2 regions of the Clostridium isatidis genome follow, and region 1 is predicted to be linked to the other one. Evidence: a T-box and tRNA genes for the amino acid it is inferred to sense, from the RefSeq annotation. Region 1 holds a T-box; the other holds one or more tRNA genes.

The links. A T-box is a leader RNA that pairs with one kind of tRNA and senses whether it is charged. The one in region 1 lies ahead of metG (methionine--tRNA ligase), so its partner is inferred to be a tRNA-Met.
Region 2: it encodes a tRNA-Met, which carries the amino acid that the T-box ahead of metG (methionine--tRNA ligase) is inferred to sense. The anticodon was not compared.

Annotation. Positions count from the first base shown of each region.
Region 1 is NZ_CP016786.1:85,589-93,646, forward strand. Features, by position in the region: gene BEN51_RS00390 (Na+/H+ antiporter NhaC family protein) at 1-1,325, shown strand, start outside; gene BEN51_RS00395 (aminopeptidase P family protein) at 1,482-3,254, shown strand; gene BEN51_RS00400 (FUSC family protein) at 3,344-3,823, opposite strand; gene BEN51_RS00405 (SdpI family protein) at 3,958-4,299, shown strand; T-box leader at 4,344-4,582, shown strand; gene metG (methionine--tRNA ligase) at 4,657-6,597, shown strand; gene BEN51_RS00415 (DUF2164 domain-containing protein) at 6,766-6,996, shown strand; gene metG (methionine--tRNA ligase) at 7,150-8,058, shown strand, end outside.
Region 2 is NZ_CP016786.1:1,407,195-1,415,252, reverse strand. Features, by position in the region: gene BEN51_RS06750 (ABC transporter substrate-binding protein) at 1-515, shown strand, start outside; gene BEN51_RS06745 (DUF3867 domain-containing protein) at 610-1,170, shown strand; gene BEN51_RS06740 (ABC-F family ATP-binding cassette domain-containing protein) at 1,385-2,941, shown strand; gene BEN51_RS14020 (hypothetical protein) at 3,388-3,597, shown strand; gene BEN51_RS06730 (MerR family transcriptional regulator) at 3,809-4,024, shown strand; tRNA gene BEN51_RS06725 (tRNA-Met) at 4,107-4,182, opposite strand; gene BEN51_RS06720 (hypothetical protein) at 4,533-5,081, shown strand; gene BEN51_RS06715 (hypothetical protein) at 5,201-5,707, shown strand; gene BEN51_RS06710 (manganese catalase family protein) at 5,758-6,336, opposite strand; gene BEN51_RS06705 (spore coat protein CotJB) at 6,336-6,599, opposite strand; gene BEN51_RS06700 (spore coat associated protein CotJA) at 6,592-7,017, opposite strand; gene BEN51_RS06695 (FAD-binding oxidoreductase) at 7,175-8,058, shown strand, end outside.

The DNA.
Region 1 (8,058 bases):
CAGAAGCTTTAGCCAAAAAAGCAAAAACAGCTAGGAGTACTCAATTAGTTACACTTTTGTTAGGGTTAGCAGTATTTTTTGATGATTATGCTAATTCATTAATAGTAGGACCTATAATGAAGCCTGTTTCAGATAAAATGAAAATATCAAGAGAAAGATTGGCCTTTATTATAGATGCAACAGCAGCTCCAATTGCAGGTTTAGCTATTGTATCTACTTGGATAGGTTTAGAAGTTGGTTTAATAAATGATGCTTTTGTTAATGGTATTGGTAAAGAGGTAGATGCTTTTGGTGTCTTTTTGCAGACCATTCCTTATAGATTTTATAATATATTAATATTAATTTTTATATTTATTACTTCAATCTTATTAAAGGAATTTGGTCCGATGTATAAGGCTGAGGTTAAGGCAAGAAAAAGAGGGGATGCATCTAAGGAGGAAGTTGCTTTAGATTCTAATCTAGATAATTCTGATTTCGAGCCAAAAGAAGGAATAAAGTTAAGTATATGGAATGCTATAATTCCAATAGGAACATTAATAGCAACGGCTTTAATTTGTTTTTACTTTAGTGGTTATTCTTCAATAATGGCAGGAGAAAATGATGCTCTTAAGGAATTTATGAATAATTCACCTTTATCTCTTAAAGGGATTCAAGAGGCTTTTAGTGCATCAGATGCTTCAGTAGCATTATTCCAGTCAGCTTTAATATCAAGCATAGTAACTATTGTTTTAGGAGTAATTAAAAAAATATTTACAATTTCTGAAGCTATAGATGTATGGATTGATGGAATGAAACCATTACTTATTACAGGAGTTATATTGCTATTAGCTTGGTCATTAAGCTCTGTAATAAAGGATTTAGGAACAGCAAAGTATTTAGTTTCCTTACTTTCAGGCTCATTGCCCAAATTTTTACTTCCAAGCTTAATATTTATCTTGGGCTCTGTTATCTCCTTTGCTACAGGTACAGCTTATGGAACTATGGGAATATTAATGCCGTTGGCAATACCTCTTGCATATTCAATAAACCCAGATATGAGTTATGTAGTTGTCAGTACAAGTGCAGTATTGACTGGTGCTATATTTGGTGATCATTGTTCTCCTATATCAGATACTACAATTCTTTCCTCAATGGGAGCAGGATGTAATCATATTGATCACGTTAATACTCAAATTTGGTATTCTTTATTTGTAGCATCAATAACAATAGTCTTTGGATATATTCCAGCTGGTTTTGGGTTAAAGTGGTATATTGCTCTTCCGATAGCAATATTAGCAGTATATTTAGGGATTCAAATATTAGGTAAAAAGGTAGAAGAATATTAAAAGAGTTAAATATAGATTTAATTATATGATGAAGCTCATAGATATTTTTGAGTTTCATCATTTTTTTATTCGGTTAAGTGAATATTAATCATATAGATTATGTTAATTTCTATTGATATAATGATAATTAAAAAAGATAAAGTGAGGAGTAATAGAATGAGTAATTTAGAAAGACTTAGAGAAATAATGAAAAAAGAAAGTATAAATTATTATATAATTCCAAGCAGTGATTCACATCAAAGTGAATATGTAGCAGATTATTTTAAAGGAAGAGAATTTATATCAGGTTTTACTGGTTCAGCAGGAACCTTATTAGTAGGATTAGATAAGGCTTATCTTTGGACTGATGGGAGGTATTTTATTCAGGCGGCTAAGGAATTATTAGGAACTGGAATTGAGCTTATGAAGATGGCTACTCCAGGCTATCCAAGCTTAGAGGAATGGATTAAAGACAATGTTAAGGAAGATCAAGTATTAGGTTTTGATGGAAGAGTTGTATCAGTTAAACAATATGAAAGTTATAAAGCTATAGCAAATAATAATAAATTTAAAATAGTTATGGATAAGGATTTATTAGATGAAGTTTGGCTTAATAGACCACAGCTTCCAAAGTATAAGATTTTTAATCATGATGAATCTTTTTGTGGAAAATCTACTAAGGAAAAGCTAGAAGAAGTAAGAAAACATATGATAAATAAAGAAGCAGATAGCTTCATTTTATCTTCCTTAGATGATATAGCCTGGCTTTACAATATAAGAGGAAATGATATTTTATTTAATCCAGTAGCACTATCCTATGCCATAATAACTAGAAATGAAGCAAATCTTTATATAGATTTAGATAAGCTTACAGAAGAAGTAAAGACAAAATTGAATTCTCAAGGGGTAAATATATTTAATTATAATGAGATAGAAGAACATGTAAGAACTATAAAAGGTACAGTTTTACTAGATAAAAATAAGTTAAATGCAAAAGTATTTTCTGCAATTAGTAAAGAAGTTAGAGTTATAGATGAATTAAATTATACAACAAAATTAAAGGCTATAAAAAATGAAACTGAAATAGCAAGTATGGAAAAGTCTCAAGTAAGAGATGGAGTTGCTATGGTAAGATTTATGAAATGGCTAAAAGAAAATGTAGGTAAAGAAAAGATTAGTGAAATATCTGCAGCTAAGAAACTAACCTCAATAAGGGCTGAAGGTGAAAACTATAAGGGAGATAGTTTTAATACTATTGCTGGTTATAAGGAACATGCAGCAATGATGCATTATTCAGCAACTGAAAAAACAGATTATGAACTTAAGGAAGAGGGAATGTTTCTTGTAGATTCAGGAGCACAATATCTTGATGGAACTACAGATATAACAAGAACCTTTATTTTAGGAGAAATTACTGAAGAAGAAAGAAGAGATTTTACTCTAGTTTTAAAGAGTCATATAGGATTAGCTTTAGCTAAATTCTTAAAGGGAACTACAGGCATGAATCTAGATATTTTAGCAAGAGGACCATTATGGAAATATGGTATAGATTATAAATGCGGAACAGGTCATGGAGTTGGGTTTTTCTTAAATGTCCATGAAGGACCACAAAGCATTAGGCCAATAGGAGATGCTGCAGCTACAGTATTAGAAGCTGGAATGGTAATTACAAATGAACCTGGAGTTTATAAAGAAGGAAAGTATGGAATTAGAACTGAAAATACATTAATAGTAGAAAAATATATGATTTCAGAAGAATCTGGAGAATTCTATAAGTTTAGAACTATCTCTTATTGTCCTATAGATTTAGATGGAATAGAGCTTAATTTATTGACCTTTGAAGAAAAGGAGTGGTTAAATAATTACCACAAGACAGTATTTGAAAAGTTGAGTCCTTATTTAAGAAAAGATGAAATTGAGTTCTTAAAGAAAGTAACAAGGGAAGTTTAATCAATGTATATTTCACAGCGCACAGCTAAAAGTAGAATTATTTTTTATAGTCTCTAAAACTGTGCCCTGTGAACTTATAAAAATATTTTTTATGTTTGCTTCTTCTCTTTTGGTGGATTAATAATGGCGTTGATAATTATTGCAATAATTACCCCTACAATTGTTTCTAAAGTTCTTTGAAAAGCATATCTGACTGGATTAATAATATCAGGATCTATTAGTATTATTAAGATAACTATTGATGCTATAGTACAGGCAGCAGGTTTCTTAATTAAATTACAAATATATATTATTAAACAAACCCCTAATGAAGCTATAATTATAGAAAAGGAATGTAAATTAAGTTTAATGGTTAAAATAAGTATAATTGCTCCAAGTACACCGCCTATAAATGTACCAATCAATCTATTTAAACCTATTTTTACAGAATCTTCTATGGTACTTTGCATAGATATAATTGCCGCAATTGGTGCATTTAGGGATTTGGGGATTAGTAATAAACAAATTAATACTGCCAGGGAAGTTTTAAGATTTCTATAACCTAGATGAGGAAGAGCTAAATGTTTCATTTAAAAACCTCCAATAAATATTATATATTTAAGTCCTATTTAATTATATTTAAATTATAGTATATGACAAAATTCTAAAAAAGTATATAATAAAATATATAATACATATAAATATAAAAATAAGGGTAATAAATATGAACTTAATAATTTTATTGATAATAGTAGATATAGTACCTTTGGGGTTATTGTTATTAGGAGGAATATATGAAACAAAACATTCAAAATTTCCTAATACCAAAATTGGATATAAAAATAAATATTCAATATTAAATAAAAAAACTTGGGAATACTCTAATAAGCTTGCTTCAAAAATATATGGAGCAATTGGGAGTTTTCTACTTGTATTAAATACAATAGGTATTTTTATATTTGGAGAAGAGGCTTTTTCTACAATATTAGCATTAACTTTTATTTTAGTTGTTATAGCAAGGCTTATAATAGAAAATATAATAAAAAAGAAGTTTAAATTGAAATGAATATTAAAATATTGACAGTATACCCAAATTACCATATCATAATATTAAATGCGATGAAAAGAAGAGTAATGAAAATTAAGGCTTAAAGAGAGCTAGGGTGGGTGAAAGCTAGCAGCTAATATTTTCATGAAGATGGCCTTGGAGCATGTTCTCTGAGCAAAATTAATTGTAAGGAGAATACGGGAGCAACCGTTATATTGCAAAGTGAAAATTTCACTTGCTGAGGTATTTATCGTGAGATAAATACGAAATAGAGTGGTAACACGTGTAATGCGTCTCTATATGGTTTTATATCCATATAGAGATTTTTTATATTGTAACTATATTATTTAAGTAAAATAACAGGAGGAAAAGGATATGTGTAAGAAAACATATTACATAACTACGCCAATTTATTATCCGTCAACAAAACTTCATATTGGTAATACTTATACAACAGTTGCAGCAGATGCCTTAGCCAGATATAAAAGATTAACAGGATATGATGTAATGTTCTTAACAGGAACAGATGAACATGGACAAAAAATTCAAAGAATAGCAGAAGAAAAGGGTATAACACCAAAGGAACATGTAGATGAAGTTGTAGCGGGAATAAAAGAATTATGGAAGCTAATGAATATAGGCTATGATAAGTTTATTAGAACAACTGATGATTATCATATTAAGGCTGTTCAAGATATATTTAAAAAATTATATGATCAAGGAGATATATATAAATCCTCTTATGAAGGAATGTATTGTACTCCGTGTGAATCTTTCTGGACAGAAACTCAATTAGTAAATGGAAATTGCCCAGACTGTGGAAGACCAATAGAAAAATCAAAGGAAGAAGCATATTTCTTTAAAATGAGCAAATATGCTGATAGATTAATTGAATATATAGAAACTCATCCAGAATTTATACAACCAGAATCAAGAAAAAATGAAATGCTTAATAACTTCTTAAGACCAGGTCTTCAAGATCTTTGTGTTTCAAGAACTAGCTTTAACTGGGGAATTCCTGTAACTTTTGATGAAGGTCATGTTGTATATGTATGGATAGATGCTTTATCAAATTATATTACTGCTCTTGGTTACGGAAGTGAAAATAAAGAATTATATGAAAAATATTGGCCAGCAGATGTTCATTTAATAGGTAAGGATATTTTAAGATTTCATACTATATACTGGCCAATTATGCTAATGGCTTTAGGATTACCACTTCCAAAGCAAGTATTTGGTCATGGATGGCTGCTTGTAGATGGAGGTAAAATGTCAAAATCTAAGGGAAATGTTGTAGACCCTGTTACTTTAGTTGAACATTTTGGAGTAGATGCAGTTAGATATTATTTATTAAAAGAAATCCCATTTGGATCAGATGGATTATTTAATAATGAAATATTTATAAAGAAAATCAACTCAGATTTATGTAATGATTTAGGAAACTTGCTTTCAAGAACAGTGGCAATGATTGAGAAGTATTTTGGAGGAGAAGTACCTGCAAATTCTGAAAAAGAAGCAATTGATGATGAACTAATAAATTTAGCTTTAGCAACTCCAGGAAAAGTTACAGAAGCAATTGATGAATTGAGAATACCAGAAGCTCTAGAAACTATATTTAATTTAATAAGAAGAGCAAATAAATATATAGATGAAACAACTCCTTGGATATTAGCCAAGGATGATGCTAAGAAGGAAAGATTAGGAACAGTTTTATATAATTTAGCTGAAAGCTTAAGATTTTCATCTGTATTATTAGCAGCCTTTTTACCTGAAACAAGTGAAAAAATTAATGCTCAATTAAATACTAATAATGTATCCTTTGAATCATTAAAGGAATTTAATGGAACAGTAGTTGGAACCAAGGTTAAAAAGGGAGAGGCTTTATTCCCAAGAATAGATGTAGATAAGAAATTAGCTGAATTAGAAGCATTAAAGGAAGCTCAATTAGCTAAAGACAAACCAGCCAAAAGAGAAATAGCTCCAATAAAAGAAGAAATAACTATAGAAGACTTTGAAAAGATAGATTTAAGAGTAGTAAAAGTCTTAGCTTGTGAACCTATAAAGAAGGCAAAGAAACTATTAAAGCTAACAGTAGATTTAAATGGAGAAGAAAGACAAGTGGTGTCTGGAATTTCTCAATACTATAAACCTGAAGAGTTAGTGGGTAAAAATGTAGTTCTAGTTGCTAACTTAAAGCCAGTAACTTTAAGGGGAGAATTATCACAAGGAATGATTCTTGCAGCTGCAACAGATGATGGCAGCATTTTAAAGCTTGTAGACCCAGGTGATCTACCAACAGGAAGTATAGTGAGATAAATCTCACAATTTAAAATGTAGAATACAAAATGCATAATTAAGGAGGATTTTCAGCTAGCTGAAAATCTTTCTTTATATTATTAGCTGTAATTGAGAATTAAAAGCTTGAGATGTTAGAAAATTTTGCTTTCGACAGCAGATTTTTATTAAAAGAAAGGAATAAAATAGATGAAAAATAAGAAATTTAATATTTCCAGGGAAAAAAGAGAAGATTTAATTAATGAAATAAAAACATTTTTTTATGAAGAAAGAGATGAAGAAATCGGAGATTTAGCTGCCAACATAGTTTTAGATTTCTTCATGGATAAGTTAGCACCTGAGTTTTATAATGAAGGGGTTAATGATGCCTATAGATATATGCATGATAGGATAGAAGATCTTTTAGAGATTCAGATTTAGTTAGTAATAGGAATTCAGCTAGAAGTTAGTAGTGTTGAGTTAGTAGTTAAAACTTAGTTAGTAGTGTGGAGTTTGGAGTGGTTTTAAGTTTATTAGGGAAGTAATAAGTAAAAAGTAATTAGCAGAAATGAATTGAATTTAAGGGGGTTTTTTATGAATATAATAGTAGGAAATGCATGGCCTTATGCCAATGGGCCTTTACATTTAGGAAGAATAGCTGTTTGGCTGCCAGGAGATGTTATAGCAAGATATCATAGGCTTATGGGGGACGATGTAATATTTTTATCTGGAACTGACTGTCATGGTACTCCTGTAACCATGAGAGCTAAGGAAGAAGGATTAACACCTTTAGAAACTATTAATAAATATCATGAAGAATTTAAAGGATGTTTTAAGGGATTAGGATTTTCTTTTGATGTATTTGATAAGACCCATAATGACTACCATGCTAACAAGGTAAAGGAATTTATATTAGAACTTTATAATAAGGGATACATATATGAAAAAGAAGTTGAACAAACTTTCTGTGAAAATTGTAATGAATTTTTATCAGATAGATATATAGAGGGAGAATGTCCTCATTGTAATTCAGTAGTAATAGATGAACAATGTGAAAATTGCTTAGAAATAATAGAGTATGAGGAACTTTTAAATAAAAAGTGTAAAATTTGTGGAAATAAAGCTGTTGTAAAAACCACAAAGCATCTATTTTTTACTTTATCTAAGTTTGAAAAAGATGTAAGAAGATTATTAATAAGACAAAGAGGCTGGAGAGATAATGCACAGGTAATAGTAAAGAGATATTTAAAGGAAGGATTAAGAGATAAAGCAGTTACAAGAGATTTTAATTGGGGTGTAGAGGTACCCTTAGAAGGATATGAAGATAAAAGGATTTATGTTTGGATAGAGGCAGTTATGGGCTATCTTACATCTAGTATTAGAGTTTTAGAGGAAAGAGGAGAAGATTGGAGAAATTATTGGGAAGGGGAGGATTCAAGGGTTTATTTTGTTCACGGAAAAGATAATATTCCTTTCCATACAGTAATTTTTCCAGCTATTTTA
Region 2 (8,058 bases), 1.3 Mb from region 1:
AATACTTAGGATACTCATTAAACACTACAGAAGAAAATGAACTAAAGGAAATTGAAAAGGCTTTACTTAAACAAAAAGATTTATTGCTTACTAAGGGAGCAGACAATGTTATGGATATAATGCGTCATGGTGAAGCAGCTGTTGCCATGATTTGGTCTGGAGAAGGTTTAAATTTAAGTGAAGAATATGAAAATTTAGAATATGTTATTCCAAAAGAAGGAGCAAATTACTGGCTAGATTCATGGGCTATTCCAGCAAATGCAAATGACAAAGAGAGCGCTGAAAAATTTATTAATTTTCTCAGTGAAAAAGATAATGCTCTAAGAATTGCTGATGAAATAGGATATACTAGTCCAAATAAGCTTGCCATAGAAGAGCAAGCTGATGAAATTAAAAATAATCCTGCAGCATATTTATCTGAAGAGCTAATGAATAAGTGTGAGGTTTACAAATATATGAAGACTGAGCAATTAGGATTATACGAAGAGTTATGGCTAAGAGTTTATGCACAATAAGAATAATTATTAATAATAAATTAAACAAATAGAATAAAATGTATAATCATAGTATAATATTAATAACATCTACTAAATATAGGAGTTGATTATTATGGATGATAGGATTATAGATTTTAATGAAATAAAAAATAGAGTAAATGAAAAAGATGTAGATAAATTTGAAGCTTATATGTTTTCTTTATACTATGAGATGAGCGATGGTAAATTAAATATGGCTGAATTTTCAAGGAAGGTCATGGAGTATATGGAAAAAAACAATATATCTCAGGATAAGTTTATGAAGATGCAAACTAAGCTTATGGAAAGGTATGGTTTTGATCCTTCGGACTTAGAAAATCAACTTAAAGCTTTAGGAATAGAAAATATAATTCCTGGCGGAGGAGATATAGAAAAGGCTAAAAAAACATTAGGATTTCAAGAAAAGTACAAGGATAGGTTAAAAGTAAAAACAGTAAATAGTTATTATATTAATAATGATAAAAATAAATTAGAAATAATAACTGAGGGAACAAATGTTATTTTAAAAAGTGAAAAAAACATAGATTTAAATGATATTGAACTAAATGAGTTTTTATGCTCCTATAAAAAACTTAATGATGAAAATCAACTTGAAATATCTATTTGTGAAAATATAAGAGAATATATTTATTAAAAAATTGACAGTTTACAATTAGCAATGGACAATTATGTGTATTGTGAGTTGGAAACTGTCAATTTTTATTTTAGCGAAAATCAATGTATTAAATAATTATGTACATAAAAAATAGTAGGAATTCTATGGGGTTATAGTTTATAATAAATAAGTATGTTAATCTGAAATTAAATTTATAAATTATTTTTAATAGATAATTAACTAGGAGGATAAAATGAGCGTTTTAACAGTAAAAAATATAAACCATGGTTTTGGTGATAGAGCAATATTTGAAGATGTATCCTTTAGACTATTAAAAGGTGAGCATGTTGGGCTTATTGGGGCAAATGGCGAAGGTAAATCTACTTTTATGAATATCGTAACAGGAAAACTTATGCCTGATGAAGGTAAAGTAATTTGGGCTAATAATGTTAGAGTTGGATATATGGATCAACATTCAGTTTTAGAAAAAGGTAAAAGCATTAGAGATGCATTAAGAGATGCCTTTAGATATTTATTTGATTTAGAAAAAGAGATGAATACATTATATGAGCAAATGGGAGAAGTAGATCCAGAAAAATTAGAAAAAATGCTTGAAAGAACAGCAGTTATCCAAGATTTATTAGATAATAATGGATTTTACATAATAGATGCAAAAGTAGAAGAAGTTGCAAAGGGACTTGGTCTTTTAGATTTAGGATTAGATAGAGATGTGGATGATTTATCAGGGGGCCAAAGAACAAAAATACTACTTGGAAAATTACTTCTTCAAAATCCAGATATATTATTGCTAGACGAGCCTACAAACTATCTTGATGAAGAACATATAGAATGGCTTAAAAGGTATTTACAAAATTATGAGAATGCCTTTATATTAATTTCTCACGATATTCCATTTTTAAATTCTGTAGTTAATTTAATATATCATGTTGAAGATAGGAAGCTAACAAGATATGTTGGTGATTACTATGAATTCAAGAGACTTTATGAAGAAAATAAGAAGAGATTAGAAGCTGCTTATGAAAAGCAGCAAAAGGAAATTGCAAGACTTGAAGACTTTGTTGCGAGAAATAAGGCTAATGTGGCAACAGCTAATATGGCTAAATCAAGACAAAAGAAGCTGGATAAAATGGAGATAATAGAGCTTACAAAGGAAAAACCAAAGCCAGAGTTTAATTTTAAAATGGCAAGAACTTCTGGAAAGATGATATTTGAAACTAAGGATTTAGTAATTGGATATGATAGTCCTCTTACAAAGCCATTAAACCTTTATATGGAAAGAGGACAAAAGATTGCTTTGGTTGGAGCTAATGGTTTAGGTAAATCCACATTACTTAAAAGTTTACTAGGAATAGTTAAACCTTTATCTGGAGAAGTACAACTTGGGGATTATCAATATATTGGTTACTTTGAGCAAGAAGATAGATCAGGAAATACAAATACCTGTATTGAAGAAGTGTGGAATGAATTTCCTGGGAAAACTCAATATGAAATAAGAGCAGCTTTAGCAAAATGTGGTTTAACTACAAAACAATTAGAATCAAAGATTATGGTATTATCTGGAGGAGAAGCAGCAAAGGTTAGATTATGTAAGATAATTAATAAAGAAACAAATATTTTAATATTAGACGAACCTACAAACCATTTAGACATAGATGCAAAGGAAGAATTAAAGAGAGCTTTAAAGGAATATAAAGGAACGATACTATTAGTATCCCATGAACCAGAGTTCTATAGAGATGTTGTTACAGAAATATGGAACTGTGAAGATTGGACTACTAAGGTAGTATAAATAGCTGATTTTTCACAAAGAAAATTTATTCTAAGAAATCTAACAGTAAGTACTAAATGCAGGAAAACTAAGATATAATCAAGGAATTAAATAAATTACACTTATATTAATGGGATTGCTAAAAGGCAGTCCCATATTATTTTTAAGAAAATTTATGTAATATATCAACATATAAGGATATACATTGCATACTGTAAGTAGTAAGTGCTTATATATCAAAATATTGTTTATAAATATGGTAAAAGCGGTTAGATAGAAATGATTATGAAAGAATTAAAATTATCACAAGCATATTCAATAATTGTATTAAATGCTCAAGACAGTATTAACATGACAGTTGTTAAAAATTTTCAGTTAGATGTATTGCTGTTGCTGCAATTATTGAAAGTTACCTTGATGGTTACCTTAAAGAAACAGAGGGTAAGTTAGTTTTAGAAAATAGTATTTTGGATAACCCTAATATAACTTTATATCAGGAAGTTGCTTTAAGGACAATTCTTAATAAAAAGGATATTGTAGAAGGGGATTGGAATTGGTATAAAGGAATTTTTAAAGATGAAAAAAACTTAGTGAAAACTCCTTTGGTTTCAGGTATTAATTTTTTATTTTCTGAAATTGAACGTTCCCAATCTATTTTTGTTGATACAGAAGAGTAGTTTGCAAATCAAGAACAAAGGCTATAAGCTGTAAAAAAGAGATTAGAAGAAAATGGACATTTATATACTGTTATTATAAAAGGAAAAGTTCCTTTTATAAAAATTGATAATATTTTGTATGAAGCTTATCCCCACGCAATTAATGAAAGTGGCATAGTAATTCATGGTGCTCGTCTAAAGAGATATTTAAAATAAGGAAATTGTTTAATAAATGTCTAGACAATGGTCAATGGATAAAATTAAAGAAGCGGATTATGTATCAATTGTTGAATTAGTAAGATTAACAGGTTCACGTTATAGTACCCTTAAATTTTATACTGAGGAGGGAATGCTTCCTTTTATACAAGGAGGAGAAAAACTTACAAGGAGATTTCCAAGAGAAAAAGCCTGTACAAGAATTGAAGAAATTAAACTTTTAAGAACTTAAGGATATAGCATTATTGAAATTAAAAAGTTTTTAGTAAATAAGAATTTATAAAAAAAGAATTACATTAAATGTAATTCTTTTTTGGTTGCGGGGGTAGGACTTGAACCTACGACCTTCGGGTTATGAGCCCGACGAGCTGCCGACTGCTCCACCCCGCGATAGTATTTAGTTTAATCAACTATTATATATATTACTATAGTCTTATGTGATAATAATTTCAAGTCTAGAATTCCTTAAATTTTGACCTTCTGAATACAAATATTCTGAAAATTTACTATTAACTCTATATTACTTAGAAATTTTAAAATAATTTTAGTTTTAGTAAGATTTTTTATAAAAAATTAAATATTAAGCTTAATATATTTTTTTGATTTTCAACCATATTATGGTTATAATTATATAAAAGGGACAAATATAATAAATTACTTTTTATAGGAATCCATACTTCAAGTAATTAAAAATTTAACAAAGTTTACTTTAATAAAAATTCTATTAAAGGAGAGGGAATATGTTAAAGGGTGTCAAAGAAGAATTATATGAGAATGAAAAAGTAAAGAATATGCAAGGGATATCAGAGGATAAAAAAGATAAAAAAACGATTTTTGAAATAGCTTTATGTATAAAAGAAAAAGTGGATAAAATTTTAACAAATATGAATAAAGAAACTATTGAAACAAAGGATTTAGAAGGTATTAACAAAGAAGACTTGAAGGAAATATTTAATATAATTGAATTATATGACACTAATAGAGAATTATTTTTAAAAACAGAATTTTTAGATACCTTGGAAAGAGAAATTACCACAATAGTAGAAATTCTATGTAAAAGGGATAACATAAAAAACTTTATAAATTTTGATAAAGAAGTCTATATGGAAGAGTATTTTGAGAATAATATTATTGAAGAAGAAGATGAGTTTTATAAGGAACATCTTGAAAATGTCTTGTTAATAATAAAGGAAATTGAAGAAACCCTTGCTGATAAAGCTTTAGAGGATTTAAATAATTTACTTACCGTCTTAAAAAATATCAAAGATATTCTTATAGATATTAAATAATAATCATATTAAGTTAATCATAAATGGGAGGTAATGGACTTCTATAAGTACAAATACACCTAAATTGGAATATATTATATTAGGGGACTAGCCTAAAAATATAGAAATTAGGTGTTTATATGGATTTCTATTTAAAAAGAAAACTAATAATTTTAAGAGATGATTTTAATACAGGTAACTGGAATTTGAAAACGTTTCAAAAATTTATGGCAGATATTAGATATAGCATTTTGAATATATCTCAGGATGAATTTATTGAGTTAATGACAATACCAAAAGAATTATTCAAAGGCTATATTTATCTAAAAGATTATTCAACATGGCAGATTAGCAATAAAAGTTATTTTTTAAAGAATATAAAAATCTTTAATGAAGAGTTTTTTGTAAAATTAGCAGATAAAATTTATAAATTGCAGTATAGTTTAGAGGATATAGTAGAAACAATTGATTTTATAGGATTAAATTTTAATGTAATGAGAAAAAATTATGGAAAGAAGATTGGACTGCCTTTAAAGAATATTGAGGAAATATTAAGAGAGTGTGTGGTAATTAATAATGAGCAATTAATTAAATTAGGACCAGTATTTGCTGAAAGAATTAATAGAGTTTTAAATATGAAAAGCTGAAAAATAAACCTAAGCTATATTTTAGCTTAGGTTTATTTTTCAGAGAGCTCTTATAATTTATAGAAATCTTTTGCTTTAGTATTATCTTGAACATCCATTAAAGCTTCTCCGAATCTCTGATAATGAACAATCTCTCTTTCTCTTAAGAAGCCAAGTATTTCTTTTATTTGAGCATCATCTGTTAAATTCATTAACCACTCATAAGTTACTCTGGCTTTTTGTTCTGCATTCATATCTTCGTGTAAATCTGCAATTATATCTCCTTTGGCTTGAATATAAGTAGCTGTCCAAGGATTTCCAGTAGCATCAACATAGAAAAGAGCTTTGCCATGGTCAGCATAATGGCCATCTAATCCTGCTTTTTTTATTTCATCTATAGATGCATTTTCCATTATTTGATGAACCATAGTTGCAATTATTTCAACATGAGCCATTTCTTCTGTTCCTATATCAGTTAAAAGAGCTTTTGATTTATTAGTAGGCATTGAATATCTTTGATTTAAATATCTTAGAGCCGCAGAAAGTTCCCCATCTGGTCCACCATATTGTGTAATTAATAGTTTTGCCATTCTAAGGTCTGTTGATTTTAAGTTAACCGGGTGTTGTAATGTTTTAACGTAATACCACATTATCTCTTTCCTCCTTTCTCATTTTCCCATGGCCATGGACTATTTACCCAAGCTTCTGGATTTTGGAAATATGCGCTTCCGAAATTTGTTAGAGGGCCATATTTCTTTTCATAGTCCCATATTAAGCGTTTTAATTCAGAAGAAAGAGCTGCGAAATCTTTAGTGGCACCCTCTGATTCAGGATGAGTATCTAAATATAAATTTAAATCAACTAATGCAAATTGCACTTTTTGAATTTCTAACATATGCTCATGTTTATTCATCATAGCTTCTTCTACCTCCTACATATCCAGAATTGCAATAAGGATCATATAAATCTTTAAATATTGTTCCTGAAATTATTGCATCATCTAAATTAAAAAAGTTTTTGTATGGTTGAGGTTGAATGTGAGCTTTAGCATAAATAGGAGGATTGAAAAGTTTATATGATTCATAGCAGTTTTCATCAGTATCTTTACAAAAAACGTTACATGAATATTTAGCAGGATTTTCTAAACAATCTTCTAAACAGCTAGATTTTTTTCCTTGACTGCAACTACCTTTGTAAGATTTACAGCTTCCCATTTTATCATCTTTGTAGTTTTTCTTATCTTTAAATTCATCCATTAGGTCTTCTAATTCTTCTTTAATATCTTTAAAATCGTCTTTGTATTCCTTTTTTTGATCTTTGCCCCTTAGCATTTAAATTTCCTTTCCCTTCGTTTTTACATTATCACTTTATGTAGAAAAAGATAAAAATGTGATAAAATTTAAATATCATTTAAAAAAATTGTTATATTTTAATTTTAATTTTATTATGATATTATCTATTAGATGAATAAATAACAGAAGGTGACGAATTATGAATATAAACTTTGATGAAATATCAGGGGAAGTTATAACAAGAAGTAATAAAAAATATGATGAGGCAAAACTAAGTTGGAATAGAGCTATAGATGTTAATCCATTAATAATAATTAATTGTTATAATGAAATAGATGTAATAAATGCTATTAAATTTGTTAAAAAAAATTATCTTGAATTTAGAATTAGATCAGGCAGACATAGCTATGAAGGTTATTCAACTGGTGAAAATTTAGTAGTTATAGATGTAAGTAATTTAAAAGAAATAAGTATAGATGAAGATAAGGGAATAGTTAAACTAGGTGGGGGAGTTAGAAATAGAGAAGCCTATGAAGCTTTGGGAGCTAAAGGATATCCTTTTCCAGGAGGAGGCTGCCCAACTGTTGGAGTTGCAGGTTTAATTTTAGGTGGCGGTTGGGGATATTCAAGCAGATATTTAGGCCTTGCCTGTGACAGCTTATTAGAAATAGAAATGATAGATTATAAAGGAAATAAGCTAATATTAAATGAAAATATTAATAGAGATTTATTTTGGGCTTGTAGAGGAGCTGGTGGAGGAAACTATGGAGTAGTAGTTTCTCTAACCTTAAAACTTCCAGAAAAAGTTGATATGGGTACATTAATTAGAATAAATTATAAAAATATAAATGAAGAAGATGCTGTTAAAATCTTAGAAAATCTTCAAAATTTATATAGAAATTTAGATTATAAAATGAATTTAAAAACATCCCTTTATAATTCAAAGGAAGATGGTATTGGTATAAAATTAATAGGTTTATTTTATGGAGAGGATAGTGAGGCAAGAAAAATATTAAAGTCCATAACTGAAGTAAGCGAGAAAATAGAAGCAGATTTTGATTATATGACAATCCTTGAATG